One region of the Rhodococcus sp. K11/5 genome, then DNA from elsewhere that is predicted to be linked to it. Evidence: riboswitches for the same ligand, from Rfam matches in the RefSeq annotation. Region 1 holds a riboswitch; the other holds the start of a gene.

The links. Region 1 has a riboswitch for S-adenosylmethionine ahead of ACY466_RS02420 (aminotransferase class V-fold PLP-dependent enzyme). Riboswitches for the same ligand answer to the same signal wherever they lie in the genome.
Region 2: another riboswitch for S-adenosylmethionine. It lies ahead of ACY466_RS09020 (bifunctional o-acetylhomoserine/o-acetylserine sulfhydrylase); the one in region 1 lies ahead of ACY466_RS02420 (aminotransferase class V-fold PLP-dependent enzyme).

The regions. Positions count from the first base shown of each region.
Region 1 covers NZ_CM143721.1:482,673-497,141, forward strand. Annotated here, with positions in the region: gene ACY466_RS02385 (Pls/PosA family non-ribosomal peptide synthetase) at 1-1,573, opposite strand, end outside; gene ACY466_RS02390 (glycosyltransferase 87 family protein) at 1,676-2,893, opposite strand; gene ACY466_RS02395 (MerR family transcriptional regulator) at 3,130-3,537, shown strand; gene ACY466_RS02400 (ribonuclease J) at 3,646-5,355, opposite strand; gene ACY466_RS02405 (SulP family inorganic anion transporter) at 5,678-7,189, shown strand; gene ACY466_RS02410 (MFS transporter) at 7,212-8,504, shown strand; gene ACY466_RS02415 (FkbM family methyltransferase) at 8,396-9,226, opposite strand; SAM riboswitch class IV at 9,312-9,426, shown strand; gene ACY466_RS02420 (aminotransferase class V-fold PLP-dependent enzyme) at 9,466-10,725, shown strand; gene ACY466_RS02425 (hypothetical protein) at 10,853-11,290, shown strand; gene ACY466_RS02430 (YbaK/EbsC family protein) at 11,384-11,860, opposite strand; gene ACY466_RS02435 (crotonase/enoyl-CoA hydratase family protein) at 11,915-12,745, shown strand; gene ACY466_RS02440 (PAS domain-containing protein) at 12,768-13,208, opposite strand; gene ACY466_RS02445 (inorganic diphosphatase) at 13,349-13,840, opposite strand; gene dacB (D-alanyl-D-alanine carboxypeptidase/D-alanyl-D-alanine endopeptidase) at 13,983-14,469, shown strand, end outside.
Region 2 covers NZ_CM143721.1:1,862,808-1,877,276, reverse strand. Annotated here, with positions in the region: gene ACY466_RS09045 (Pls/PosA family non-ribosomal peptide synthetase) at 1-810, shown strand, start outside; gene ACY466_RS09040 (TauD/TfdA family dioxygenase) at 933-1,853, shown strand; gene sbnB (2,3-diaminopropionate biosynthesis protein SbnB) at 1,850-2,887, shown strand; gene sbnA (2,3-diaminopropionate biosynthesis protein SbnA) at 2,929-3,945, shown strand; gene ACY466_RS09025 (hypothetical protein) at 3,942-4,895, shown strand; SAM riboswitch class IV at 4,967-5,088, shown strand; gene ACY466_RS09020 (bifunctional o-acetylhomoserine/o-acetylserine sulfhydrylase) at 5,341-6,681, shown strand; gene metX (homoserine O-acetyltransferase MetX) at 6,675-7,820, shown strand; gene ACY466_RS09010 (DUF3017 domain-containing protein) at 7,873-8,151, opposite strand; gene ACY466_RS09005 (bifunctional methylenetetrahydrofolate dehydrogenase/methenyltetrahydrofolate cyclohydrolase) at 8,148-9,011, opposite strand; gene ACY466_RS09000 (tRNA (cytidine(34)-2'-O)-methyltransferase) at 9,066-9,530, shown strand; gene ACY466_RS08995 (DUF4349 domain-containing protein) at 9,503-10,384, opposite strand; gene ACY466_RS08990 (HNH endonuclease signature motif containing protein) at 10,526-12,361, shown strand; gene ACY466_RS08985 (error-prone DNA polymerase) at 12,426-14,469, opposite strand, start outside.

The DNA.
Region 1 (14,469 bases):
CGGAGGTGATCTCGGTACCGAGGACGTCGGTCCACACCTGCGCGACCCACGCCGCGGTGCCCGTCAACTCGTCTCCGGCGGCGGGATCCTCGGCGTGTGCGCGGGGCAGCGGCCAGGGGAGGGCCGTGCGGTCGACCTTGCCCGACGTGCGGGTGGGCAACTCGTCGACGAGCGCCAGGCGAGGAACCATGGCGGCCGGAAGTTGTTCGGCCAGAATCTCTCTGGCCCGATTCAGGTCGAACGCGGGGTCGGTGCTGACGAGATACCCGACGAGGACCGGGGTGCCGGAGCCGGTGGTGCGCACCGCGGCCGCCGCTCCGCCGACGCCCGGCAGGGCCTGCAGCGCGTTGTCGACCTCGCCGAGTTCGATGCGGCGGCCACCGACCTTGACCTGATCGTCGGCGCGTCCCTGGAACAGCAGCCCCTCGAGTTCGAGGCGCACCAGATCACCACTGCGATAGGCCCGGTCCCACCCCAGCGACGGCATCGGAGCGTACTTCTCGGCGTCCTTCTCGGGGTCGAGGTACCGCGCGAGCCCGACGCCGCCGATCACCAGTTCACCGACCTCACCGACGGCGACGGGCTGCTCGTCCGGACCGACGACGGCCAGATCCCACCCGTCGAGCGGCAGCCCGATGCGCACCGGTCCGCGTCCGTCCATCAGCGAGGCGCACGCGACGACCGTCGCCTCGGTGGGGCCGTAGGTGTTCCACAGTTCGCGGCCCGGTACCGCCAGGCGTTCGACCAGATCCGGCGGGCACGCCTCACCGCCGAAGATGAGCAGTCGCACGTCCTCGAGCGCCTCGCGCGGCCACAGGGCGGCGAGGGTGGGGACGGTGGAGACCACCGAGATGTCGCGCGCCACCAACCAGGGACCGAGATCCATGCCGCTGCGCACGAGCGAGCGCGGTGCGGGGACCAGGCACGCGCCGCTGCGCCACGCCAGCCACATCTCCTCGCACGACGCGTCGAAGGCGACCGAGAGTCCGGCCAGTACCCGATCGCCGGGGGCCATCGGTCGGTCCTGCAGGAACAACCGGGCCTCGGCGTCGACGAAGGCCGCGGCGTTGCGGTTGCTCACCGCGACGCCCTTGGGCTTGCCGGTGGATCCCGACGTGAAGATCACCCAGGCGTCGTCGTCGGGCCCGGGGTGGCCCACGGGCCGTCCGGTGCCCGGTCGATCGGTGGTGACCACGCCGTCGTCGGCGATGATCGCGGTGACCCCGGCCTCGGAGAACACCAGATCGGCGCGCTCGTCCGGATCGTCGACGTCCACCGGCACGTACGCGGCTCCCGCGGCGATGACGGACAGGATCGCGGCGTACAGCGAGTAGCTGCCCGACGGCATCCGCACGCCCACGCGATCGCCCGCGCACACGCCGTGCCGCGAGAGCCACTGGGCGCCCTCGTCGATGTTGACCAGCAGTTCCGCGTAGCCGATGGTGGTGTCGCCGTCGTCGATCGCGGGGGCATCCGGATAGCGATCGGCGGTCTCGCGCAGCACGTCGACGAGGGTGCGTTCGGGTGCCGCGAGCGGGGAGCGCAGGTACTCCTCGGGGATGGGCGATGACACGTAGGGCGGCCTCTCGGGTGACGACAGCTCGATTCACGACGGTGACGACACGTTATTCCACGCTCAGTTTGCGAGCGGGTGAACAACTCGGCCGCCGGAGCGTCAGGCGGCCGCCGACACCGGGTCCGCCGGGGCGGATTCGACGGGCGTCCGACGGGTGCGGGCCGCCAGGACGGCGGCGATCATCAGCACGATGCCCATGAGGCACTGACCGTTGCCGACGATCTGACGCACGGTGACCTCGAACCACCCGTCGGTGTCGTCGATGCCGTTGAGCACCGAGTGCGGCGCGATGACGAACACCGCGATCGCCGCGAAGAGGAGCGGGCGCCACCGGCGGTACTGCGGGGCGATGGCGAGCGGGACGAGCAGAACGACGTAGACCCAGTGATGGGTGACGGCGAACGGCGCCGCGAGCAGCGAGGCGAGGGCGACGACGGCGAGGGCGACGATCGGCTCACCGGCGCGGGCGAAGCGGTGGGCGGACCAGGCCGCAGCGGCCACCACCAGTGCGGCGGCCACCACCCAGAGAATCGTCTTGAGGTTTCCCTCGATACCCAGGCGCGCGATCAGGCCCGTGATGGCCTGGTTCCGGGTGAACGCGTGTCCGCCGCCGCGGTCGGTGGAGAAGAACTCGGTGGTCCAGAAGTACACGGAGGCGGCGGGCAGCAGCACGAATCCGACGGCCGCCACGACGGCGACGGTCACGATCGCGCGCACGATGGACGCGAAGTCGCGTTTGACCAGGAAGAACAGTCCGAAGGCGGCCGGGGTGATCTTGATCGACGCGGCCACGGCCGTGGCGACACCGCGCAGCCGCCGCGGCACCACGCCGACGCAGTCGGCCACGACCAGCGCCATCAGCACGATGTTGATCTGGCCGAAGAGGAAGTTCGACCGCACCGGTTCGAGCATCAGGGCGACACCCAGCGCGGCGACCGCGACGAGGAACGGGCGGGCGACACCGAGGCGGCGGAGCACGATGGCCAGGACCCACCACACCAGGGCGATGTTCAGCGCGGCCCACAGAATCTGGAGGTTCACCGTGCTCAGCAGCGTCATGGGCGCGAACAGCACCGCGGCGATGGGCGCGTAGATGAAGCGCAGGCCGGACCGCGTCGGGAAGTCCTCGGAGTACAGCGGGAAGTTGTTCAGGTACGCGGCGCCGGCGTCCTGGAAGACCGCGAGGTCGATCTGATCTCTCGCGAACCCGAGGTACATGAAGTAGACCGTGGTGAGGCCGGTGAGCACGGACGCGGCGCCGACCAGGACGATCGCCGCGATTCGGCTGCGGCGGGCACCGGTTTCCGCGGTGAACAAGGCAGGGGTGGGCACGCGGGTGTCTCCTCGGTCGGGCGAACGGAAAACGGTGCGCGGCACCGTGGCCGCTCACCATTCTCACTGTCCGCGCAAATCGTCCTTAACGTAACAGTAGGGTTCGCGGGACCGCACATCGCGCGATCGGCGTCGGGACGGCGCCGCCGTCGCGACTACAGTGGTTCGGGCGAGGGCAGCGGATGCATGCGCCGCGCCGGAGCAGCGAGGGAGGATCACCTATGACGGCGGACGATCGGCTGCACATGCAGATCGGCCAGGTCGCGCAGCGCACGGAGCTCTCCGTCCGAACCGTCCGGCACTACGACGACATCGGTCTGGTGACCCCGTCCGCCCGCTCCAGTGGCGGATTTCGCCTGTACACCGAGGACGACGTCGAGCGGCTGCTGGTGATCCGGCGCATGAAGCCCCTCGAGTTCACCCTCGCCGAGATGAAGAATCTGATCGAGGCCCTCGACACTCTCGACGATCCGAGTTCCTCCGACGACGAGCGCGATGCGGCCGAGACGTTCGTCCGCGAATGCCACACCAAGGCCACCGAGAGTTGCGACACCCTGCGCCGCCACCTCGCCTACGCCGAGGAACTCACCGAGGTCCTCGCGTCCCGCGGCGCGGCCGCGCGTCGCTGAGATCCCGGCGCGGCCGCGCGTCGCCGAGTTTCCGGCGCGGCCGCGCGTCGCCGAGGTCCCGGCTGCGCCGACGGCGCGGCTCCTGCGCCGAGCCGCCGGGCGGACCGTCTAGCCGTCGACGACGACCGGCACCACGAGCGGCTGCCGGCCGAGGGTTCCCTTGGACCACCGCGTGGTCTCGCGGACCACGGACGCCTCGATGGCGCCCGTCGATGCGGCGGTCTTGGCGCTCTCGCGTTCGAGTGCCTTCGCGATGATCTTGGCCAGCGGGTTGAAGGCGTTCTTGTCGTGGGTGAAGCCCTTGGCGATGAAGTCGACGTCGTCGACCAGCAGGCCGGTGTCGGGGTCGACGATGACGATGACCGTGAGGACACCGTCGGCGCCGAGCGAACGACGCTCGTCGAGCGTGGTCTCGGTCAGGACGCCGGTGGTCTTGCCGTCGACGTAGACCAGGCCGACCGGGACCTTGCCGGTGATCTGGGCGACGCCCTGTGAGAGGTCGATGACATCGCCGTTGTCCGCGATCAGGACCCGCTCGCGCGGAACGCCGGTACGGATGGCCAGATCGGCGTTGGCCCGCAGGTGTCGAGCCTCGCCGTGGACCGGAAGAACGTTGTGGGGTTCCAGGATGTTGTAGCAGTACACGAGTTCACCGGCGCTCGCGTGACCGGACACGTGCACCTTCGCGTTCCCCTTGTGCACCACGCGGGCGCCCTTGTCGGTGAGCCCGTTGATGACGCGGTAGATCGCGTTCTCGTTGCCGGGGATGAGGCTGCTGGCCATCAGGACCGTGTCGCCCTGGCCGACCTCGATCTGGTGTTCCCCGGAGGCCATCCGAGACAGCGCCGCCAGCGGCTCGCCCTGAGACCCGGTGCAGATCAGCGTGATCTTACGCGCGGGCAGTCCGCGAAGCTTCGGCAGTTCGACCACGAGACCGTCGGGAACGGTGAGGTAACCGAGGTCCATGGCGATCTTCATGTTCCGCACCATCGAGCGCCCGACGAACGCCGCCTTGCGGCCCTGGGCGTGGGCGGCGTCGAGAACCTGCTGGATGCGGTGGATGTGGCTGGCGAAACTCGAGACGATGACGCGCCCGTCGGTCTCACGGAACACCTGCTCGATGGCCGGGTTCAGGTCGCGTTCGGAGACGGCGAAGCCGGGAACGTCGGCGTTGGTGGAGTCGACGAGGAGGAGGTCCAGGCCCTCGTCCCCGAGCCGGGCGAATCCACGAAGGTCGGTGATGCGGTTGTCGAGCGGGAACTGGTCCATCTTGAAGTCACCGGTGTGCAGCACGACACCCGCTCCGGTGCGCAGGACGATCGCCAGGCCGTCCGGAATGGAGTGGTTGACGGCGAGGAACTCCAGGCCGAAGGGGCCCTCCGTGCGGCTCTCGCCGGCCACGACCTCGACGAGCTTGGTGGAGACCTTGAACTCGTCGAACTTGGCCGCGAGGAACTGCAGCGTCAACCGAGACCCGATGACCGGGATGTCGCCGCGTTCGCGGAGGAGGTAGGGGACACCGCCGATGTGGTCCTCGTGACCGTGCGTCAGGACGATCGCGACGATGTCGTCGAGCCGGTGCCGGATGAAGCTCCAGTCGGGAAGGATGACGTCGACACCGGGCTGGTGCTCCTCGGGGAAGAGGACGCCGCAGTCGACGATCAGCAACTTCCCTTCGAACTCGAAGACGGTCATGTTGCGACCGATCTCGCCGAGTCCGCCGGTGGCGATCACTCGAAGGGTGCCGCTCGCCGGTGCGGTGATGTCCGGATTTCGCGTGGGGGAAGCGGATCTGCGCGGGCGTGAAGTTCTCGACATTAGTCTTACGCTACGGGAGATTTTCGTCTCGGTCGTGCGCGGGTTCTACCAGCGACGGCGCACAGGTGCGTTCGGTCACACGGCGCAACCGCAGGTTGCTTCGACTCTACAGTTGCGTAAGAGTAGAGTTCGTTCTCGTCCTTGGTCGTCACGCCCGTGCGTGAACCGCGAGATGCCCGTCCGGGCTCCGCGCAATCTTCCCTCGGTCGCAGCGATGCGACCACCCGCCACCAGCGGTCGATGGTGCGCGCCTGCCTGTTCGTGCGGCGCCGAACAGTGGAAAGGAACCGCCTTGACGACACAGAGCGGATACGACTCACCGATGCCTCACGAGGTGACGGAGAGCGAGCACACCGTGCTCGATGCACTCAGGTCCCCCCGGCGATTGAAGACCGAGATCCTCGCCGGTCTCGTCGTGGCACTCGCGCTCATCCCCGAGGCCATCGCCTTCTCCATCATCGCGGGTGTCGATCCGCGCATCGGATTGTTCGCGTCCTTCACCATGGCCGTGTCGATCGCTTTCCTGGGCGGCCGTCCCGCGATGATCTCGGCGGCGACCGGTGCCATCGCGCTGGTCATCGCCCCGGTCGCCCGCGAGTACGGGCTCGACTACTTCATCGCGACCGTCATCCTCGCCGGCATCCTGCAGGTCCTCTTCGGCGTCCTCGGTGTGGCGAAGCTGATGCGGTTCATCCCTCGTAGCGTCATGGTCGGCTTCGTGAACGCACTGGCGATTCTCATCTTCACCTCCCAGTTCCCCGTCCTGATCGGGGTGCCGTGGCTGGTGTATCCCATGGTCGCGGTCGGTCTGGTCATCATGTTCGGTCTCCCCAGAATCACCTCGGTGGTCCCCGCGCCACTGGTCGCGATCGTGCTGCTGACCGCCGCGACGGTGACCTTCGCGTGGAACGTTCCCAACGTCGGGGGCGAGGGCGAACTGCCCGACAGCCTGCCGTCGCTGTTCCTGCCCGACGTTCCGCTGACGCTCGAGACCCTGCAGATCATCGCCCCGTTCGCCATCGCGATGGCCATCGTCGGTCTCCTCGAGTCGCTGCTGACGGCGAAGCTCGTCGACGACGTCACCGACACCCACTCGAACAAGACGCGCGAGAGCTGGGGCCAGGGCGCGGCCAACGTCATCACCGGCTTCTTCGGCGGCATGGGAGGGTGCGCGATGGTCGGCCAGACCATGATCAACGTCAAGGCGTCCGGTGCCCGCACCCGGATCTCGACCTTCATGGCCGGTATGTTCCTGCTGGTCCTCGTCGTCGGACTCGGCGACGTCGTCGCGCTGATCCCCATGGGAGCCCTCGCCGCGGTCATGATCGTGGTGGCGATCGGCACGTTCGACTGGCACAGCGTGCGCCCGAAGACGTTGCGCCGCATGCCCAAGAGCGAAACCACCGTCATGGTGGTGACCGTCGTGGTCACCGTGGCGACGCACAACCTGGCGTACGGCGTGGTGGTCGGCGTGCTGACCGCGATGGTGCTGTTCGCCCGCCGCGTCGCCCACCTCACCACGGTCACCAAGGTGTCGGACGAGGATGCGAACCACGACGGATCGGTCGACACCCGCGTCTACCGGGTCAGCGGTGAACTGTTCTTCGCCTCGAGCAACGATCTGGTGTACCGGTTCGACTACTCGGGTGACCCGAAGAACGTGATCATCGATCTCAGCGGAGCCCACGTGTGGGACGCCTCCACGGTCGCGGCGCTCGACGCCGTCACCCAGAAGTACGCCTCGAAGGGCAAGCACGCGGAGATCACCGGGCTTGACGACGAATCGGCGGCGCGGCACCTGCGGTTGACCGGAAACCTGTCCACGGAACACTGATGTTCGCGATGAACGGGACCACATGACCACCCACACCTCCGCGCCGTCCGCGCGGGCCACCTCGCCGTGGCTGATCGTCGCCATGGCGAGCGTGGCGTCCATCATGACCGCCCCCGGTCAGACCGCCGCGATCTCGGTCTTCACCGATCCGCTGATCGCCGAGCTCGGCATCTCGCGCACCGAACTGTCGTTGAGTTACCTCGTCGGCACCCTCGGCGGGGCGGCCGCGATGCCGTTCGTCGGCCGCGCGTTGGATCGGTACGGCGTCCGCGCCGTGATGGCCGTGATCGGCGCGATCTTCGGCGCGGTGCTGATGGGGTTGAGCGTCGCCACCGACGTCTACGGCCTGACCGCGGGGTTCGTCGGGATCCGCATGGCCGGCCAGGGGGCCCTGGGCCTGGCGGCGACGACCGCCGTGGCCGTGCACGTCACCAAGCGACGTGGCTTGGCCCTGGGCATCACCGCCGCGGCGGGATCCGCGGGAATCTCCCTCGCGCCGGTGCTCCTCGAGCGTCTGGTCGCCTCGCACGGTATCGACGCCGTGTGGCGATACGAGGCGATCGCGGTGTGGGTCATCGTGATTCCGGTCGCGTTGCTCGGACTGCGGTCCACCTCGCCGCGTCGGGCGCCGCGCGCGATCGAGGTGCCGGTCTCCACGCCGGGGTCCCTCGGCGTCGCGGACCTCGGCAGCACCGACGCCGACGCTCGGGGCGACGTGTGGACCGTCCGCGCCGCGATGCGCACGCTGATGTTCTGGGCCATCGCGTCGGGGCTCGCCGCGTCCGGGATGCTCAGCACTGCAGTCGCTTTCCATCAGATCTCGCTGTTGGGGGAGCAGGGTCTCAGCGCCACCGCGGCGGCCGCGAACTTCATCCCGCAGACCGTGGCCGGGTTGATCGGCACGCTCGCGCTCGGTGCACTCGCCGATCGGATCGCACCCAAGCTCGGCGTGGCGATCTCGATGGCGTTGCTGTGTGCGGCGCTGGTCTCCATCCCGCTGATCGAGCCCGGATTCCTGGCCGTCGTCTACGGGCTGATTCTGGGGTTGGCCGGCGGATCCATTCGCGCCGTCGAGGCGGCGGCCTACGCCCACTACTTCGGGACCGCGCACATCGGCGCGATTCGCGGTGTCGCCACGATGATCAGCGTCGGGTCCACGGCGTTCGGACCGGTGGCGTTGTCCCTCGGCCGCGACGTGTTCGACAGTTACGTCCCCGTGGTGCTGGGATTCGCGATCGTTCCCGCCGCGGTGTGCGTGCTGGTGGCGTTCACTCCCGCTCCGACGCTCCCGGAATCCGGCGGGACGAAAAGGTAGTTGCGGCACTCGATGTCGATCTCGAACACGGGTGTCCACCTGGCGCCGCGCCACACGTGCATCGAGTAGCCCTGCGCGAGAACGACATCGACGACGTCCTCGGCGCGGCGGTCGTATCGATCGAGGTGGCGCTGATCGATCTCGAGCAGCAGGGTCGGCTGCGAGTTCTTCAAAACCTCGATGCCGCCGTGCAGAACGGCGAGCTCCGCGCCCTCGACGTCGGCCTTGACGAAGTCCACTCGCTCCATACCCCGCGCTCGACACACCTCGTCCAGCGTCTCCATCCGGACGTGGCGGTGTCGAGACGAGGAGAACTCGGTGTTCGCACCCTCGCCGGAGGCACCGGCCACGATGAACGCGCGGCCGTGCACCGGGAGGAATTTGCGGCGCGGCACGGACAGTTCGGTCCAGCCGACCGCGTCACCGAGGGCGGTGTTCGCGATGGTCACGCGGGGGGTGCGCAGCACGCGGGAGACGATGCGCAACCAGCGGGCGAGCGACGGATTCGGTTCGAACGCAACGACTCTGCCCGACGATCCGGCTAGGGCGGCGAGGCCGATGGTGTACAGCCCGTACTCGGCGCCGACGTCCAGGCAGATGGCCCCGGGGAAGACGTGCTGGGCGAGCCCCTCGATCTCCGGCTCGAGCACCGACGTGCGGCTCGCGAGAAGTCGCAGGACCCGGGCCACGCCCCGGACGCGGCGGGAGGAGGGGCTGGCCATGAGCCATACTCTACCGCCACGTAAGAGTTCGAGCCCACCGCGCTCGGCGTTGACAACACATCGAGCGTTTGCCATCCTGCTTCCAGGTCACGAGTACCAGCATCAAGCCCCGGCTCGCTGGTCGGCAACCCTCCTCCGCGGTGGGGTGCTCCGGGTGACGACCCGGCCGATTCCCGACAACGGGACGGCAAGCGCGGATCGGTCCCACACCGGTCCCTGAACGAGGGGACACCTCTGTCATGACTGCTGTCGATTGCTGCACACCCGTCCGTTCGCTACCGCCGGTGCTCGGGGCCGACGAGCGGGTGCTCTGCTCCGACGGAACCACGGTTCGCTATCTCGACTTCGACTGCGCGGCAAGCGCACCCGCGCTCGACGCGGTGGTGTGCGCGGTGGCGGACTGCATCCCGAACTACGCGAGCGTGCACCGGGGCGCGGGGCACAAGTCGCGGGTGAGCACCGACGCGTTCGAAGCCGCGCGGGCGACGGTCGGACGCTTCTGCGGGGCGGGCGCCGAGGACGTGGTGGTGTTCACCCGCAACACCACCGACGCGTTGAACCTGTTGTCGCGCTGCGTTCCCGGCGACACCGTGGTCCTCGACGTCGAACATCACGCGAACCTGCTTCCGTGGCGGAACCGCCGCGTGGTGCGGGCCGCGGACACCGTCGCGGAGACGCTCGAGCGCGTCGCGGCCGAACTGTGGTCGACGCCGGCGGCGCTGCTGGCCGTCACCGGGGCGTCCAACGTCACCGGTGAGGTTCTTCCGCTGGCGGAACTGGCGGCGCTCGCGCATCGCTGCGGCGCTCGCATTCTGGTCGACGGTGCCCAGCTGGTTCCGCACCGTGGTCTCGACATCGCAGCACTCGACGTCGATTACCTCGCCTTCTCCGGCCACAAGCTCTACGCCCCGTTCGGCTCGGGCGTGCTGGTGGGGCGCCGGGACTGGCTGGACGCGGCCGAGCCGTATCTCGCAGGGGGAGGTGCGACGTCGAGCGTCACGGTGGCGGAGGACGGATCGCTGGGGGTGACCTGGTGCCCGTCGCCCGCGCGGCACGAGGGCGGCACCCCGAACCTTCTCGGCGCGGTCGCACTCGCGGCGGCGTGCGAGACGCTCGCCGCGACCGGGTTCGACCGGATCGCCGAGCACGACGCCGTGCTGACCCACGCGTTGCGAGACGGGCTCGCCGGTGTGGAGGGCCTGGAGATCGTACGTGTGTGGTCGGACGGGGACGACGGCGTCGGCATCGTCACGTTCCAGGTTGCGGGCGTCGATCCGTTCGCGCTGGCCACGGCGTTGGCCGACGACTTCGGGATCGGTGTCCGGGCGGGAAAGTTCTGCGCGCACCCGCTGCTGGACCGCGTGGGGCACGGTGATGGTGCCGTGCGCGCGAGCATCGGTATCGCGACCACCGTCGAGGACGTGCACAGGCTGGTCCGCGCGGTCGGTGTGTGCTGCGTCTCGTTGCGCGATCGCGAGTCGGCGGTGTCGTTAGCATGAGCAACATGGTCACGGACGCGCGATGGGCTCGGCGCCACATCGACCTGTGCCGAGCCACGGCGAGTGCGTGTCGGCCCCGGTGATCTCCCGGGTGACCCACTTTCCGTCCGACCGACAGGCAGCGCTCATGACCTCCGTACTCTCCGACTCCGTCGTACTCCTCGATACCGACGCCCTCCCCGATGCCGACGCCTCCGGTGGTGACGATGCCGCGGTGGTGCGCATCGTCGCCGCCGATCTGTCCGTCGCGCAGAACCGCTACCGCGCGCTGCGCGAGACGAACCCCGACGCGCGAGTGTTTGTCGATGTCGACGTGCACCTCGCCGCGGACGCGCGCACGGCGCGACGCGAGGTGGCGGAGTCCGGCCGAGCGCCCCGGCCGGATTCGCTGCAGTACGTCGGCACCGCCACCGGACTGATCAGCCTGATCGCCGACATCGTCACCGTCCGGGCGGCCGACGGGGTGACGGTGCGTCCGGTGATCGAGGCGGCCCGCGCGGACGTGGTGCGCCGCGTGGTCGACGACGTGATTCCCGGTGTGGCGCAGCGGAAAGTGCGGGGGTAGATCGGCTTTCCGCGGGAGTTGTGTGGATCCGGGCGTGCTGCAGCGCCCACGTGTCCACACAGCACCCACGGAAAACCAGTCAGGGGAACAGGTTCACCCGCCGACCTCCACCGCCAGACCCGCGGTGATCCGCAGAACCTCGGAGTACGAGGTCCGGAACATGGTGCCGGGATCCCCGGCCGCCGCCCAGAGCGTCGGATGCTCGGCCAACGCGGAATCGACGAACGTGGGCAGATTGGTCGGATGCCCCACCGGTGCCACGGAGCCCACGGGCTGACCGGTCGCGTGCTCGGCGTCCGCGATCGATGCGCGCGTCAACACCCCGCCGACACGTGGGCCGGTCGCGGCCAGGTCCACGTTGTGCGCGCCCGAGACCAGGAACAGCACCGGATCCTCGTCGAGCAGGAACACCATCGACTTGCAGATCGCACCCAGTTCGACGCCGTGCGCCTCCGCCGCCTGACGTGCGGTGTGGGTCGGACGATCGGAGGTGACGATCACGCCGTGGTGCCCTCGGGAGATCAGTACATCCGCGACTCGGGATGCGCCGGGGTGATGGATCCTCGCCATGGCGTCGAGGATATGGCGTCGGGTGGGGATTTCGGGGATGGCTACGCTGACCCGATGACCGAACAGAACCAGACCTGGACCGCGTTCACCGTCGAGAAGGCCGATCACGTGGCGACCGTGACCATGATCGGGCCCGGCAAGGGAAATGCGATGGGCCCGGACTTCTGGTCCGAGCTGCCGCCGATCTTCGCCGATCTCGACGCCGATCCCGAGGTCCGCGCCGTGGTGATCGCCGGGTCCGGCAAGCACTTCACCTACGGTCTGGATCTACCCGCGATGGCCGGCGACTTCGGTCCCGTGCTCGCCGGCGCGCAGGCCGGACCGCGCAGCACGTTCCACGACCTGATCAAGCGCATGCAGAGCGGGATCAACGCCGTGGCGGACTGCCGCAAGCCCGTCGTCGCGGCCGTACAGGGATGGTGCATCGGCGGCGGCGTCGACCTGATCTCGGCCGCGGACATCCGCTACGCGAGCGCCGACGCCAAGTTCAGCATCCGTGAGGTGAAGGTGGCGATCGTGGCCGACATGGGCTCCTTCGCCCGGCTGCCCGCCATCATCGGCGACGGCCACCTGCGTGAACTGGCGCTGACCGGCAAGGACATCGACGCCGCGCGGGCCGAGCGCATCGGACTGGTCAACGAGGTGTTCGCCGACTCCGACGAGACGACGGCCGCCGCGCATCGCACCGCGCAGGAGATCGCGGCCAACCCGCCGCTCGTGGTGCACGGCATCAAGACGGTGCTGGACCACAGTCGCGCTGCGGCAGTGCAGGATTCGTTGCGTTACGTCGCCGCCTGGAACTCCGCGTTCCTGCCCTCGGAGGACCTGACCGAGGCGATCACCTCGGTGTTCGAGAAGCGCGCGCCGAAGTTCGAAGGCAAGTAGCGGCCGGTGGGACGCGACCCGATCAGCGGAAAGCGCTCTTCGGGTCGTTCCACAGCTGGTCGGTGAAGTCCTCGAGCACCACGAGAACCACGGAGTCCTCGGCGCGCCGCAGGATGGACTTGCTGGCGCGCACCTGCAGGATGTCGCCGCGCGAATCCGACATGCGCCACAGCGAGTCGGCGCGGGTCGCGACGGTGGTCAGAAAGGTCTCGGCGATGTTGACGCCGAGCGGCTCGTTCTCCGGGAAGATGTCCTGCAGGGTCAGTTCGGATTCCGAGCGCGGATGCTCGTCGTCGAATCCCATGAGCTCGTCGAACGCCTCGTTGGCGAAGACGACGACGCCACCCGGCTCCACGGCCAGCACGGGAATGGGGATGCGGTCGAGGACGACGGTGACCGGCAGATCGGGAAACTGCGTAGCACTCGACACACCGCGAGGCGGGGAGTTCCTACGGTCGCTCACGGCGTCGCTCATCGTGATCTCGCACCCTTACGTCGTAGCGTTGTCGGACTCTGCGGAAATGCTAGCAGCGGACCCGCCGCGACGTTCCGTCGCCGCGGAAGCGGGTCCACTGCCGGTATCGCGCCTGCCGGGGTTCTCCGTCAGTGTCCGCCGGAGTTCTTCAGACGCTCCACCGACGCGGTGATCTCGGCTTCCGCCTCGGCCTTGCCCACCCAGTTCGAGCCCGTGACGTGCTTGTTCGGCTCGAGGTCCTTGTAGTGGACGAAGAAGTGCTCGATGGCGTCGAGTTCGAACTTCGAGACGTCCGCCAGGTCCTGGATGTGATCCCAGCGGGGGTCGCCGGCCGGAACGCACAGCACCTTGTCGTCGCCGCCGGCTTCGTCGACCATCTTGAACATTCCGACGGGTCGGGCCTCGACCAGCACACCGGGGTACACGGACTCGGGCAGGAGCACGAACGCGTCGAGCGGATCGCCGTCCTCACCGAGCGTGTTCTCGATGTAGCCGTAATCGGCGGGGTACCCCATGGCCGTGTAGAGGTACCGGTCGAGACGAACGCGTCCCGACTCGTGGTCGACCTCGTACTTGTTGCGCTGACCCTTGGGAATCTCGATGGTCACGTCGAACTTCACGTGCGATGTCCTTTGCTCGGTGGCCACGTACTTGGCTCCGGTCTTCACCGGTGGTCGAACAGTAACCGGCCGCGTCGATAGGGTGCGAGAGAAGGGTTGGGGATCGGTCCTCGGCCGATGCGGGTGGAGAGCGGGGAACGACGTGGGCCTGATCAAGCGAGGCGCCGGATCGCTGGCGGTATCGCGGCGGCGCACGCGTATCCGAATCGGTCTGGCCGTCGCGGTGGTGGTACTCGTGGTCGGCGCGATCGGCGTCGCGGCCGTTCGCCCCGTCGACGACGACGTCGCGGCGATCGCCCCCGAGCCGGAGCCGGTGATGGCCACCCCGTACGTGACCCCTGCGACCGACGATGCGCCCAAGCCCACCCCGGCCGGTCTGGCCGCGGTACTCGCCGATCCGCTGCGCAACCCCGACCTCGGTCGATTCACCGGAATCGTGTCCGACGGGCCCACCGGCGAGGTGCTGTGGAGTTCGGACGCCGACGTGCCGCAGACCCCGGCCTCGACGACGAAGATCCTCACCGCGGCGGCGGCGATGATCGCTCTGCCTCCCGAACATCGCGTCGCGACGCGGGTGGTCGAGGGGGAACGGGCCGGCGAGGTGGTGTTGGTCAGCGAGGGCGACCCCA
Region 2 (14,469 bases), 1.4 Mb from region 1:
ATCGTGTTCTCCGGCGTCTGCGTCGGGCTCGGCTACGTCAACGACCCCGAGCGAACCGCAGCGGTATTCCTCGAAGATCCGTTCCACGCGGGCGAGCGGCTCTACCGCAGTGGAGATCTGGGACGGTGGTTGCCGGAGGGCAAGCTCGAGTTCCTCGGACGACGAGACACGCAGGTCAAGGTGCGCGGCTTCCGCATCGAGATCGGTGAGATCGAGAACGCCCTGCTCGAGGTCCCCGGAGTGCGCGACGGCGCGGTGGTCGTGGCCGAATCCGCGGACGGCGGTGACCATCTCGTCGCGTTCTACACCTCCACCGAACCCATCGCGGTGCGGACGATTCGCGACCACATCGCCGCGTTGCTGCCGCACTACATGGTGCCGTCGGTATGGCACCACTGCGAGACCCTGCCCCTGACGGCAAACAGCAAGATCGACCGCGCCGCACTGACGCGACGAGCCACGGCCACACTCACGCAATCGGTGACACCCGAAGTTGCCGCGGCAGCGTCCACGTCACCCGCGGAACGACGTCTGGCCGAGGTCTGGGCGCGAGTGTTGGGCGTGGAAGCGGACGCGATCGCCCCGACGGACAGTTTCGCCCTCCACGGCGGAACCTCGCTCTCTGCAGTCAAACTGGTGATCGCTCTGGATCATTCGGTGGGTATCGAGGACGTCAGGTCGGCGCCCACCCTCGCCGAACTGGCGCGGCTGCTTCCCTCCACCTCTCCCTCGCCGCGAGACACCGGTGTCGTTCACGCGAACGGCGTGGCCCGTACGGACACGGCCGACGTGACAGGACCCCCGCGATGACTGCCACTGCCACTGGTACGACAGCCACTGGTACGACTGCCACCGGCACGACTGCTGTCGACACGACCGTCCGAGACGCGAGCGCGATCGACGTTCGATCGGATCCCGGTCGGCCCCCGATCGTGATCGCCGACGACACCGATGTCCGGGCGTGGGTCGCACGTCGTCGTTCCGACCTGCAGCGAACGGTCGGCGAGCGGGGAGCCGTGATGGTCCGCGGTCTCGCACCGGCGAACCCGGCGGACGTCGAGTTCGTCGTGCGATCGATCGCCGGCGAATCCATGGCCGAACGCGAGCCCTTCGCCGCGCGTCGCCGCCTCGGCAACGGCGTCTACTCCTCCACGGACTGGCCGGCGAGACAACGGATGTGCCTGCACAACGAGACGAGTTACGCGCTGGACCTCCCGTCACTCGTCGTCTTCGCCTGCCGAGTCGCGCCGACCGACGGCGGTGCCACCCCGATCGCCGACGGCTGTGCCGTGCTCGACGCGCTGCCACCGGCTCTCGTCGAGCGGGTGGCCCGGGAAGGGTGGATGCTCCGACGAGCGTTCACCGGTGACGTGGGATCGACGGCAGCCGAATGCTTCGGCTCCGCAGACCGGGCCGACCTCGCGAAGTACTGCCGCAACAACGCTGTACGAGCGGAGTGGCGAGGCGACGTGCTGACCACCTCGCAGGTGCGGCCCGGAGTGGTCCGGCACTCGGGGAACGACGAACCGATCTGGTTCAACCAACTGGCGTTCCTCAGCGAATGGGGCATGGATCCGGACGTGCGGCAGTTCCTTCTGGACATCGGCGGGCCCGAGGCGCTGCCGTTCACCACGGCGTACGGCAGCGGTGAGCCGATCGACGCCGAGACGGTCGATGCCATCGGGGCGGCATACGACGCGTGCGCGGTCCGCGAACCCTGGCAGGCCGGCGACCTGTTGATCGTCGACAACATTCGTACCGCTCACGGCCGCGACCCGTTTTCGGGTGACCGTGACGTCATCGTCGGCATGGGAGGACCCGTGCGCCACGAAGGATCGGAGAACTGGACATGAGCACCGATACGATCGGAACGTTCGCCGTCATCTCGGGCGGACAGGTGCGGTCTGCGTTGACCGGCCGCGAATCGGACGTCGTGGCGTTGGTGGAGGAGACCTATCGGCGACACGGATCGGGCGACACCGTCAACCCACCGTCGTACTTCCTTCGCTTCCCCGACCGCCCGCGCTCACGGATCATCGCGCTTCCTGCGTCGATCGGGACCGGACCCCGGCCGGTGGACGGGATCAAATGGATCTCGAGTTTCCCCGACAATGTGGACAACGGCATTCCGAGGGCGTCGGCGGTCCTCGTTCTCAACGACGTCGAGACCGGGTATCCCTTTGCCTGCCTGGAGAGTTCCATCATCAGCGCAACCAGGACGGCGGCATCCGCCGCGCTCGCCGCGGATGTGCTGACCCGAGACAGACCGACTCGGCCGACACGCATCGGATTCGTCGGGACGGGTCTCATCGCCCGGTACATCCACGGATTTCTCGCTGCCACCGGGTGGTCCTTCGATCGGATCGGTCTCCACGACGCCGTTCCCGCCGGAATGGACGGGTTCCACGGCTATCTCGAGAGCGCGGGAGTCGACGTCGACATCACCCACCACGCGACGGCGCGGGAGTTGATCCAGGCCAGCGAGATCGTCGTGTTCGCCACCAACGCGGGCGAACCGCACGTTCACGATGCGTCGTGGTTCGCACACAATCCGCTCGTTCTGCACATCTCGCTCCGTGATCTCTCCCCCGAGATCATCCTGTCCTCGACCAATGTGGTGGACGACGTCGAGCACTGCCTGAAGGCGAACACCTCACCGCATCTCGCCGAACTACGTTCAGGATCGAGAGATTTCGTCGACGGCACCCTTCCCGAGGTACTGGAGGGCACCGTCACGTTGCCCGCCGACAAGCCGATCGTGTTCTCTCCCTTCGGTCTCGGCGTTCTCGATCTCGCGGTCGGCACCTTCGTCTACGACGCCGTGACGAACTCGGGAGATCTGCTCGTCATCGACGACTTCTTCCACGAGCGCACGCGATTCGGCTGATCCGATCCACCCAGTCACCCCACCGACGTCAGGACATCCCTGTGCCCGTCATCTCCGCACCGCACGAGTACCACGAGGACGATCTCTTCGTGGATCTGTCGCCACTGTTCGAGTTCCCTCTCGCTCTGAAATGCGAATGCTTCAACTTCGCCGGTTCGGTCAAGTTGACGCCTGCACTCGCGATGGTCGAGGCAGCCGAACGCGGCGGGCGCTTGCGGAAAGGATCGGTGCTCGTCGAATCGTCCTCGGGCAATCTCGGTGTGGCTCTCGCCGTCATCGCGGCGAGCAAGGGGTACGGATTCGTCTGCATCACCGACAACCGGTGCAACCGCTCCACGCGTCAGACGATGGAGGCACTGGGAGCGTCGGTGCAGGTGATCACCGAACCGGATCCGGTTCACGGGTTGCTCGGGGCGCGGATCGACCGGGTGCGCACACTGTGTGCGTCGGATTCGAAGTACGTCTGGCTGAACCAGTACGAGAACGAGAACAACTGGCAGTCGCACTTCGCGCGCACCGCCCCCGCCATCGCTCGACAGTTCCCCGACGTCGACGTCGTGTTCATCGGCGCCGGAACCACGGGAACTCTGATGGGCTGCGCAAGATGGTTCGCTCGATCGGGCCGCGACGTCCGCATCGTCGCGGTCGACACCGTCGGGTCGGTGACGTTCGGCGGACCTCCCAGCGTGCGGATGATTCCGGGCCTCGGTACCGGTATCCGGCCATCGATGCTCGACGAGAGTCTCGTCCACGATGTCGTGATGGTCCCGGAGGCGGACACGGTGCGGATGTGTCGGCGCCTCGCCGCACGCGGCTTTCTCTTCGGCGGTTCCACCGGAACGGTGGTCAGTGGCGCTGCCCGATGGCTGGCCGATCACCGGCCGGCCGATTCCCTGGCTGCGATGCCGCGGGCGGTCGCCATCGCGCCGGATCTCGGCGAGCGGTACCTCGACACCATCTACACGGCGCCCTGGGCGGACGCCCTGCTCGAACGCGGTGCGGATGCCCTGCTCGAACGCGGTGCGGTCTCGGTGTCGCCGTTGCCGGTTCGCGCATGACGGGCATCGGCACGTTCGTTCCCTCCCCGTGGAGCGCGGCGGGCCGCGAACTCGCCGCACGCATGGAACCGGCGGACGTCTCGGTCTCCGAGACACCCGTTCCCCGGACACCCGCGCCCCGGACACCCGTGCCCGACGAACGAATGGTCGAGCCCCCGGGTCGTCCGTCCCGGCGGGCCGCACGACCGCGTGGCGGGACGGCACTGCGCACCGGTGTCGCGGCGTTCGCGCGTCGGCGACGCGTGCTCGTGGCGGCGTCGCTACTGCTCGGGCTGATGCGGCTCGGGTCGACGGTCGGGCTCTCGGGTGGGTCCCTCGACGTCCGAGCTCTCGTCGATGCGGTCGCGGTGTCGGTGGCCGCTCTCGTCGTGCTGGCCGTGGCGGTCCCCGTCGTCCGCTACGGGCGCGACCGATTCACCGAGTTCGCTCCGGGGGAAGACGTCGTCGATCGCCTGGGGCTCCCCGCGGCCACGGTCCGGCCCGACGAGCCCACTTTCGCGCTCGCACTGCTCGACATCGCCGGATGCGTCTCGGAGCACGACAGCCTGACTGTCGTTCAGCTCAGCCACCCGGCCGACTGCGAACTCGGCCGGGACCTCGCCGCGGCCTCGGCGCTCGTCGGTCGACCGCGCACCCTGCACGAGCTGACCCCCGGAAGTCCCCCTCACCGGTCCGGCCGCAACATCGACGAATCCGCCGGTCGGCTGTACACGTATCGGACCACCGAACTGTCCCTCGCCGCCGTGACCACCCTGTCTGCCACGCCGCGCCCCTGCCTTCTCGTCGTGGACACCGCGCGCTCCACCTGGCGCGACCTCACGGGCGCGGTGGAACGGTTGAATGCACTCGGCTGCGCGGTGCAGGCCGTCGTCGTCTGGACGGGCCGCATTCCACGCGACCCTTCGGACAGCTGGGACCCCGGCCTCGTCTCGGTGCCGCACCACTCCTGAGCGGGCTCCCGGCGGACGAATTCGAGGCACTCGTTCACCCCTTTTCCCGGACCCGCTACCATTCTCGACAAGGTCATGAGCGCCAGCATCGAGCCCCGGCTTGCTGGCCGGCAACCCTCCAACCGCGGTGGGGTGCCCCGGGTGATGACCGGGTTACTCGGCGCAGTACGACAGCCGAGAGCAAGCGCGGGTCCGTCACCTCGGGCCCACCGACCGGGCCGATCCTTCGGCCCCGACCGGCCGCTTCCGACGCGGCCACTCGGAGGTTTCCACGTGTGTAGCTGTTCGCGATAGGCCCCGACCACTTCCCTCGTGCCCGACCCGACTCCGTGATCTCGGGCGTGTCCGACCCACGACGCAGCACGCGCCGACCGGGTCCGCGCACCGCATGGTCACCGACTCGATCGGGCTCTGTTCGACCACCAGCAGAGGACACAGAACCGTCATGACCGATACCCCGAACGACGCCGAACTCGTGAACGAAGTCGGCGCCCCCGTCGACGATCCCGCGCTCAACTGGAGCTTCGAAACCCGGCAGGTCCACGTCGGTCAGGTCGCCGACTCCACCACCCATGCCCGTGCTCTGCCGATCTACCAGACCACCTCGTACACGTTCGACAACACCGACCACGCGGCCGCGCTGTTCGGTCTCGCCGAGCCGGGCAACATCTACACCCGCATCATGAACCCCACCCAGGACGTCGTGGAACAGCGCATCGCCGCCCTCGAGGGCGGCGTGGCGGCGTTGATGCTCGCGTCGGGTCAGGCCGCGGAGACGCTCGCGATTCTGAACCTCGCGGAAGCCGGAGATCACATTGTCTCGAGCCCCAGGCTCTACGGCGGCACGTACAACCTGTTCCACTACACCCTGCCGAAGATGGGCATCACCACGACGTTCGTCGACGATCCCGATGATCTCGACCAGTGGCGCGCCGCCGTCACGCCGAAAACGAAAGCGTTCTACGGCGAGACGATCTCCAATCCCAAGAACGACATCTTCGACATTCCAGGGGTCTCTGCGGTCGCCCACGACAACGGTGTGCCGCTGATCGTCGACAACACGGTCGCGACGCCGTATCTGATCCGGCCGCTCGAGCACGGCGCGGACATCGTGGTGCACTCCGCGACCAAGTACCTCGGCGGCCACGGCACAGCCGTCGCCGGAGTGATCGTCGACGGTGGCACGTTCGACTGGACGCAGGGACGTCACCCGAACTTCACCACCCCCGATCCGAGCTATCACGGCGTCGTGTTCGCCGACCTCGGCGCACCGGCTTTCGCGCTGAAGGCGCGGGTACAGCTGTTGCGCGACATCGGTGCGGCCGTGTCCCCGTTCAACGCTTTTCTCATCAGTCAGGGCATCGAGACACTCAGCCTGCGCATGGAGCGGCATGTGCAGAACGCCACCGCCGTCGCGACGTACCTCGAAGGCCGTGACGATGTGACATCGGTGAACTACGCCGGCCTCGAATCGTCGCCGTGGTACCGCCGCGGACAGGACATCGCCCCGCGCGGGACCGGCGCCATCGTGGCGTTCGAGCTGGCCGGAGGCCTGGATGCGGGCAAACGCTTCGTCGATGCGCTCGAACTGCACAGCCATGTCGCTAATATCGGGGACGTGCGTTCTCTTGTGATACATCCCGCGTCGACGACGCACTCGCAGTTGACGCCCGACGAGCAGATCGCGTCCGGGGTCACTCCCGGCCTCGTGCGGCTCGCCGTCGGGATCGAGGGTATCGACGACATCGTCGCCGATCTGGAGAAGGGTTTCCGGGCCGCATCTTGATACTCGACACCCCATCGTTCGCCCGTTCGTCGGCGCTTCCGCCGCCGGACGGGCGAGTGGGCTCGGTGCACATCGGTGATGTGCCGCTGGAGAACGGCGACGTGATCTCCGACGTCACCGTGGCCGTTCAGCGTTGGGGGGCGCTGTCGCCCGGGCGCGACAACGTGGTGCTCGTCGAACATGCGCTCACCGGCGACTCCCACCTCACGGGCCCGGCCGGACCGGATCACCCGTCGCCGGGTTGGTGGACCGGCTTGGTCGGTTCCGGCCTCCCTCTCGACACCGACCGTTGGTGCGTGATGGCCACCAACGTCCTCGGTGGGTGCCGCGGCACCACCGGCCCCTCGTCGCTCGCACCCGACGGCCGAGCGTGGGGCTCCCGCTTCCCCGCCATCTCCATTCGGGATCAGGTCACGGCCGAGACGATGGTGGCCGATGTGCTCGGCATCGATCGCTTCGCGGCGGTCGTCGGTGGATCCATGGGGGGCATGCGGACACTCGAATGGCTCGTCGGACATCCCGCCAGGGTCGCGTCGGGCCTGGTGTTGGCGGTCGGCGCGCGGGCGTCCGCGGATCAGATCGGGACGCAGACCACGCAGATGGCCGCCATCACCGGCGATCCGGACTGGCGGGGCGGGGACTACTTCGACGCCGGTGTCGAGCCCCTGACCGGCTTAAAGATCGCCCGTCGCATCGCGCACCTGACGTATCGCACGGAACACGAACTCGACGCGCGGTTCGGGAACTCGTCCCAGGTGGGCGAGGATGCGTTGGCCGGCGGTCGCTACTCGGTCCAGAGCTACCTCGAGCATCAGGCCGACAAGCTGGTCGGTCGATTCGACGCGGCGACGTACGTTCTGCTCACCGAGGCGATGAACCGGCACGACGTCGGTCGTGGCCGCGGCGGAATCGAGCAGGCGTTGCGATCGGTCACGGTGCCGACGGTGGTAGGTGGGGTCGATTCCGACCGGCTCTATCCGCTGCGTCAGCAGCAGGAGATCGCCGACCTGATTCCGACCTGCGACGGTCTGCGAATCATCTCCTCGAGGGACGGTCATGACGGATTTCTGACCGAGCCGGAGCCGGTCGCGGCGATGTTGCTGGCCACGATGGATCTGGCGACCGACTCGATCGGCTGACCCGCCGGACCCGTCGGTCGGGTCGGTAACTCGGGTCCGGGTATCGAACCCGTCAGTCGGTGCCCAGCGGGTCGATCGACACCGCGAGCCACACGACGGCTCCGCCGACCGCGGCGAGCGACAGGGTGTCGAACATCCGCGACCGCACGGCCAGAAGCCCGACGCGTTCGGTGCTCAGGAACAAACGGCACGCGGCCGCGAGCAGGGTGGCGAGGCCGAAGACGAACGCCCCGCGTCGCCACCGGTCCGCGAGAACCAGCACGACGGCCGCCGCGATGACCACCACCACGGCGATCATCGGCAGGCTGCGGCGAATCGCGTCCCGCGTCATCGTCCGCTCGTCGCCGTTGCTCGTTCGGCGCTCTCGACCACATTGCTCAACAGGAACGCACGCGTGAGGGGCCCGACTCCGCCGGGATTCGGGGACAGGAATCCGGCGACCTCGGCGACGTCGGCCGCGATGTCTCCGCGGAGTCCGTCGTCGGTCCGCGAGACCCCGACATCGACGACGGCCGCACCGGGCTTGACCATGTCGGCGGTGATCAGGTTCGGAACGCCGGCGCCGGCGATCACGATGTCGGCGCGACGCACCTCGGCCGCGAGGTCACGAGTTCCCGTGTGGCACAGGGTGACCGTGGCGTTCTCGGAGCGTCGGGTCAGAATGAGACCCATCGGACGCCCCACCGTGACCCCGCGGCCCACGACAACCACGTGCGCCCCGGCGATGGGAACGTCGTAGCGCCGAAGGAGATGCACGATCCCGCGCGGCGTACACGGCAGCGTCGATTCCTTTCCGAGAACCAGACGTCCGAGGTTCACCGGGTGCAAGCCGTCGGCGTCCTTGGCGGGATCCACCCGCTCGAGGGCGCGGTTCTCGTCGAGATGTTTCGGCAGAGGCAGTTGCACGATGTACCCGGTGCACGCGGGATCGGCATTCAGTTCGTCGATGACCGCGTCCAGTTCGTCCGAGGTGACATCCGCGGGCAGATCTTTGCGGATCGAGTGGATTCCCACCTTGGCGCAGTCGTTGTGCTTGCCACGGACGTAAGCGGCGGATCCGGGATCGTCGCCCACCAGGACTGTGCCCAGTCCCGGGACGATGCCTTTCTCCCGGAGCGCGGAGACCCGCGCGGTGAGGTCCACGAACATCTCGTCGCGGGTGATCTTTCCGTCCAGTCGCGTTGCGGTCACGGGGGCCAGTTTCCCACGTCCGCGTCCGTCGGCGGCGCATGGCAGGGTGAAGCGGTGTTTCGACTGATGTTTCATGAACCCCGGATTCCGCAGAACACCGGCAACGCCATACGTCTGGTTGCCGGGACCGGCTGCGAACTGCATCTGATCGAGCCGCTCGGGTTCGATCTGTCCGAACCGAAACTGCGCCGAGCCGGGCTGGATTACCACGATCTGGCCTCGGTGACCGTTCACCCGGACCTCGCGACCGCGTGGGAGGCGCTGGCACCCGATCGGGTGTTCGCGTTCACCACGCACGCCACGACGTCCTACGCCTCGATCGAGTACCGGGAAGGGGACGTGTTGCTGTTCGGTCCCGAGCCCACCGGACTGGCTCCCGAAGTACTCGACGATCCTCGCGTCACCGATCGCATCCGCATTCCGATGCTCGAGGGACGACGCTCGATGAACCTGGCCAATGCGGCCTCGGTCGTCGTCTACGAGGCGTGGCGTCAGCTCGGCTTCGCCGGCGGCGTCTGACCCTTCGCCCTGCGGCGCCGAATCTTTCGGACGACGATCACGATTCCCACCAGCACGGCGACGAACGCGAGCCAGGGCAGCGCGGCGGCGATGAAGAGAACCCCGGCGCCCAGAGCACTCAGCAGCGCGTTCCATCCGTCCACGATCGCGCCGGTCACTCCCCCGGACGACACCTCGTCGGGGTCGGTGGCCGTGAGTTGCAGCGTGATCGTCGCCAGTTCGATCCGGTCGTCGAGCGATTGCTGTTGGGAACGCAGGCTGTCGAGTTCTCCCTGTCGATCCGACAACGCCGTTTCGATGGCGATGAGGTCCGCGGTGTCCGCGGCTGTGGTGAGGAGTTCTCGGAACCGGTCGACGGTTGCCTGCAGCGCCGCGATTCGAGCCGAGAGATCCTGGCTCTGCATCGTCACGTCGGATCGATCGAGGCTCGACGACGTCACGGTGCCGAGATCCCGGAGTTCCACCAGGGTCGCGTCGAGTTCGTCCACCGGGATGCGCAGTGTCAGCGAGCTCGATGCGATCTGATCCTCGACCGCCGGGGAGTCCGTCCGGGAATCGACTCGGCCACCTCGTGTACTCACCGCATCCTGAGCGCGGTCGGCCACTTCCTGCGGTTCGTCCACGGTGACAGCGAGGAATCCGTTGACGACGTCCTGCCGCGAGGACTCCGACGTCGAGAACTGGCCGCGCGCGGGTGCGTCGGCGGGGCCGACCGAATCGAGCATCGCTTCGGTTCCTGGTTGTTCCACGACGTCGACGGCCGTGCCCGGACCCAGATCCGGTTCGTTCTCCGCGCATCCGGCCAGGAAAAGAGCGCCGAGAATCGAGAGCGTCACCAGCAATCGTGTTCGCATGACGTGCATGCTAGCCAGCCAGAATGGAGTTGTTCCTCGACACAAACTGCACCCTTTACGTTCGGAGTAAGTAATCGAACACTTGTTCGATATGTCGGTTACTCTGGACGTATGGAACCGGGGGGTCCGCAGGATCAGGGGGTGAGCGACGCAGCCGAGGCTGAGGCGCCGGCCTCGCCGTGCCCGGACGGCTCGGCTGCCGGTGATTCCGATGCTGCTGGTTCTGCTGCTGGTGTTCCGGTGGTGTCGACGGCGATCTCCGACCCGGCGGCGGGTGCGGTGATCGCCGACCTCGAAGCCGCGGTGTCGGCGGTGGCGGCGCTCGATTCGTGGTCGCTGCCCGCCGCGGACACCCGCGCGGTACTGGTGCGGGCGGAGACGGTGATCCGCACCCTGGTGGGGGCCTCGCACACCTGGTTGCACGAGGTCGTCGAACGCGGCGGGTTCGACGACGTCGTCGGCGCCCTGGGATCCGGGGGTGCGCCGTCGGCGTTGGCGCATCTGCTGCGCGTCACTCCCCGCAATGCCGCCCTGCGCCTGCACGTCGCGGCCGACCTCGCGGACCGGACGACGCTGACGGGCGATCCGGTGGACCCGCGGATGCCCCACGTCGCCGCAGCCTCCCGCGAAGGAGTCCTCGATCCGGGGCACGTGGCGGTGATCCGCAAGTTCCATCGGGATCTGCCCGCTCGCACGGACCCGGGGCAGCGTGATCAGGCGGAGAAGCAGTTGGTGGACCTGGCCCGGTGGGTGCGCCCGGACGAGTTGGCGGTGGCGGCGAAGCGGATCCTGGAGTTGCTCGACCCCGACGGCGCCGCCCCCGACGACCACGATGCCGCGCGGAAGCGGTTCATCCGGTTCGACCCGCAGGGGGTGGACGGGATGTCGACGGGCAGTTTCTGTGTCGATGCGCATCTGCGGGCGATGCTCGAGGTGGCGTTCGAGGCGCTGTCCACTCCGGGGCGTTGCATGCCCGGCGAGGACGATGCCGGTACCGACGGGGTGAGGTTCCCGGCCGGCGCCGCCGAACCCCCCACACAGACACCGGACGCGGACGCGGACGGCGCGAACGGCGCGGACGACGAGACCGCAACCGACGCCGATCGCGCTGATGTCGATGACGCTGCGGGCGATATGGACGACGCTGACGACTCCGCCGGCCCTGCCGTGCCTGACGACGCCGCCGAGACCGACGATGACGACGTCGACAGCCCTGTCGACGATCTCGACGCCGCCGACTACGCCGGAGCCGGTCACGACGCCACCCTCGACCTCGAGCTGGACCTGGACTGGGCCTCGGGTACCCCCGAGGCCGTACCAGGGGAGAAGTCTGCCTCCGACCCTGCTGCTGCGGATCGCGCCGGCCGGGATTTCCGCACCGGTGGGCAACGACGCCACGACGCCCTCAAACACCTCCTCGCAGAAGTGCTGGCCTCCGGCACCCTCGGCACCCACCGGGGCTTTCCCACCACCGTCGTCGCCACCATCGGCATCGACGAACTCACCGCCGCCGCCGGACTCGCCCCCACCACCGGCACCACCCTGTCCATCGGCGACCTCATCCGACTGGCGTCGGCCTCGCACCCGTACCTCGCGGTGTTCGACGACGCCTCCGGCCGCACCCTGCAACTACTGCGCAGCAAACGCTGCGCCAGCACCGATCAGCGTCTGGCCCTGTTCGCCCGCGAACGCGGCTGCACCTTCCCCGGCTGCACCCGACCCGCCATGAGAACCCAGGCCCACCACACCCACGAGTGGGCCGACGGCGGCTACACCGACATCGACACCCTCACCCTCGCCTGCCCGATGCACCACCGCCTCATCGGCACCGCCCCCAACCAGTGGGCCACCACCAGAGCCCCCGCCGGACACCGCCACGCCGGCCTGACCCTGTGGCACCCACCGGCCGTCCTCGACCCCGACCGACGCGGGCGACCCAACCACTACTTCTTCCCCGAGAGATACTTCCTCGAGTAGCTCGGCCGAGCACAGGTCACGAGCCGACCCGATCATGAGCACGTGATCGGGTCCTTCGTGCTACCTACCGAAAGTCTCTGGACCGCAGCAGTACTCGAAGATCGAGAGGATCGAGACGATCGGCGACCAAGGTCACCACCCCCTCGGCGTTCTGGACGATTCCGCGAATGAACAGCGCTTGCGACAGCTGCGCCAGACTGCGGTACTTGGCCCACAACCCCACCGAGCACACCACGTTGATCATGCCCGTCTCGTCCTCGAGGTTGATGAACGTGACCCCGGCGGCAGTCGCGGGACGCTGACGATGGGTCACGGCTCCTGCCACCAACACTCGATCCCCGTTCGCCACCGCCAGCAGCCCGTCGGCAGGAACCACGCCCATCTCGTCCAACTGCTTCCGCAGGAACTGCGTGGGATAGCTGTCGGCCGACACTCCGGTTGCCCAGATGTCGGCCGCCGCCAATTCCCACGAACTCATGCCGGGCAGCGACGGCGCTCGTACGGACGCGCCCAGCCCCGGCAGTCGGTCGGGCCGCTCCCCCGCCGCGGCACCGGCAGCCCAGAGGGCCTCCCGACGCGTCACTCCGAAGCAGGTCAGGGCACCGGCCGTCGCCAAGGACTCCGCCCTCGGTACCGAAAGCTCCACCCGCCCGGTAAGATCGAGCAACGATGTGAACGGGCCACCCTCGTCTCGAACGCGCACGATCTGCTCCGCCAGATCCGTCCCGATGCCCCGCACCTCGGCCAATCCCAGCCGCACATCCATACCGCCCGCTTCGACGGTCGCGTGGGCGAGGCTTCGCGACACGTCCGGACCGTGCACGGTCACCCCGTGCCGTCGGGCATCGGCCACGAGGGACTGCGGCGAATAGAAGCCCATGGGTTGAGCACGGAGCAGACCGGCGCAGAACACCGCCGGATGGTGGAGTTTGAACCACGACGAATAGAACACCAGGGACGCGAAACTCTGCGAATGACTCTCGGGAAAACCGAAATTCGCGAAGGCATACAGCTTGTCGAAGATGCGGTCCGCCTTCGTCCCCTCGATACCGTGCAGCTTCTTCATCCCGTCGTAGAACCGCTGACGAAGCTGGTTCATCTTCTCCGGGCTTCGTTTCGAACCCATGGCCCGTCGCAACTGGTCGGCCTCGGTCGCCGAGAAGCCGGCCACGTCCACGGCCATCTGCATCAGCTGCTCCTGGAAGAGCGGCACCCCGAGGGTGCGCTCGAGCGCTCGCTCCAACGAGGGGTGGTCGAAGGTCACCGGCTCCAGACCGTTGCGTCGACGGACGTAGGGGTGCACCGAATTACCCTGAATGGGACCGGGTCTGATGAGTGCGACCTCCACCACCAGGTCGTAGAACTCTCGCGGTTTGAGCCGTGGCAGTGTGGCCATCTGGGCCCGCGACTCGACCTGGAAGACACCGACGGAATCGGCGCGCTGGAGCATCTCGTACACGGCGGGCTCGCCGAGATCGAGTTCGGCGAGATCGACGGTGAGCCCCTTGTGCTCGTCGACGAGGTCGATCATGTAGCGCAGCGCCGACAACATGCCGAGTCCGAGCATGTCGAATTTGACCAGTCCCACTGCGGCACAATCGTCCTTGTCCCATTGCAGGACAGTTCGCCCCTCCATGCGGGCCCATTCCACCGGGCACACGTCGGCAATGGGCCGGTCGCAGATCACCATGCCCCCGGAGTGAATTCCGAGATGACGCGGAAAGTTCTCGATCTGCGCCGCGAGATCCAGGACAGGCTCCGGAATCCCGGTCACCTCGTCGGTGTTCCGATCGATTCCCGACCACCGAGTGATCTGCTTGCTCCACGCATCCTGTTGACCCTGCGAGGCTCCGAGTGCGCGCGCCATGTCGCGAACCGACGACTTGCCCCGATAGGTGATCACGTTCGCGACCTGCGCCGCGTAATCCCGCCCGTACTTCGCGTAGACGTGTTGGATGGCCTCTTCGCGGCGATCCGACTCGATGTCGACGTCGATGTCCGGCGGCCCGTCCCGCTCCACGGACAGAAATCGTTCGAACAGCAGCCCGTTGCGTACCGGATCGACGTTGGTGATCCCGATGGCGTAGCACACCGCGGAGTTGGCCGCG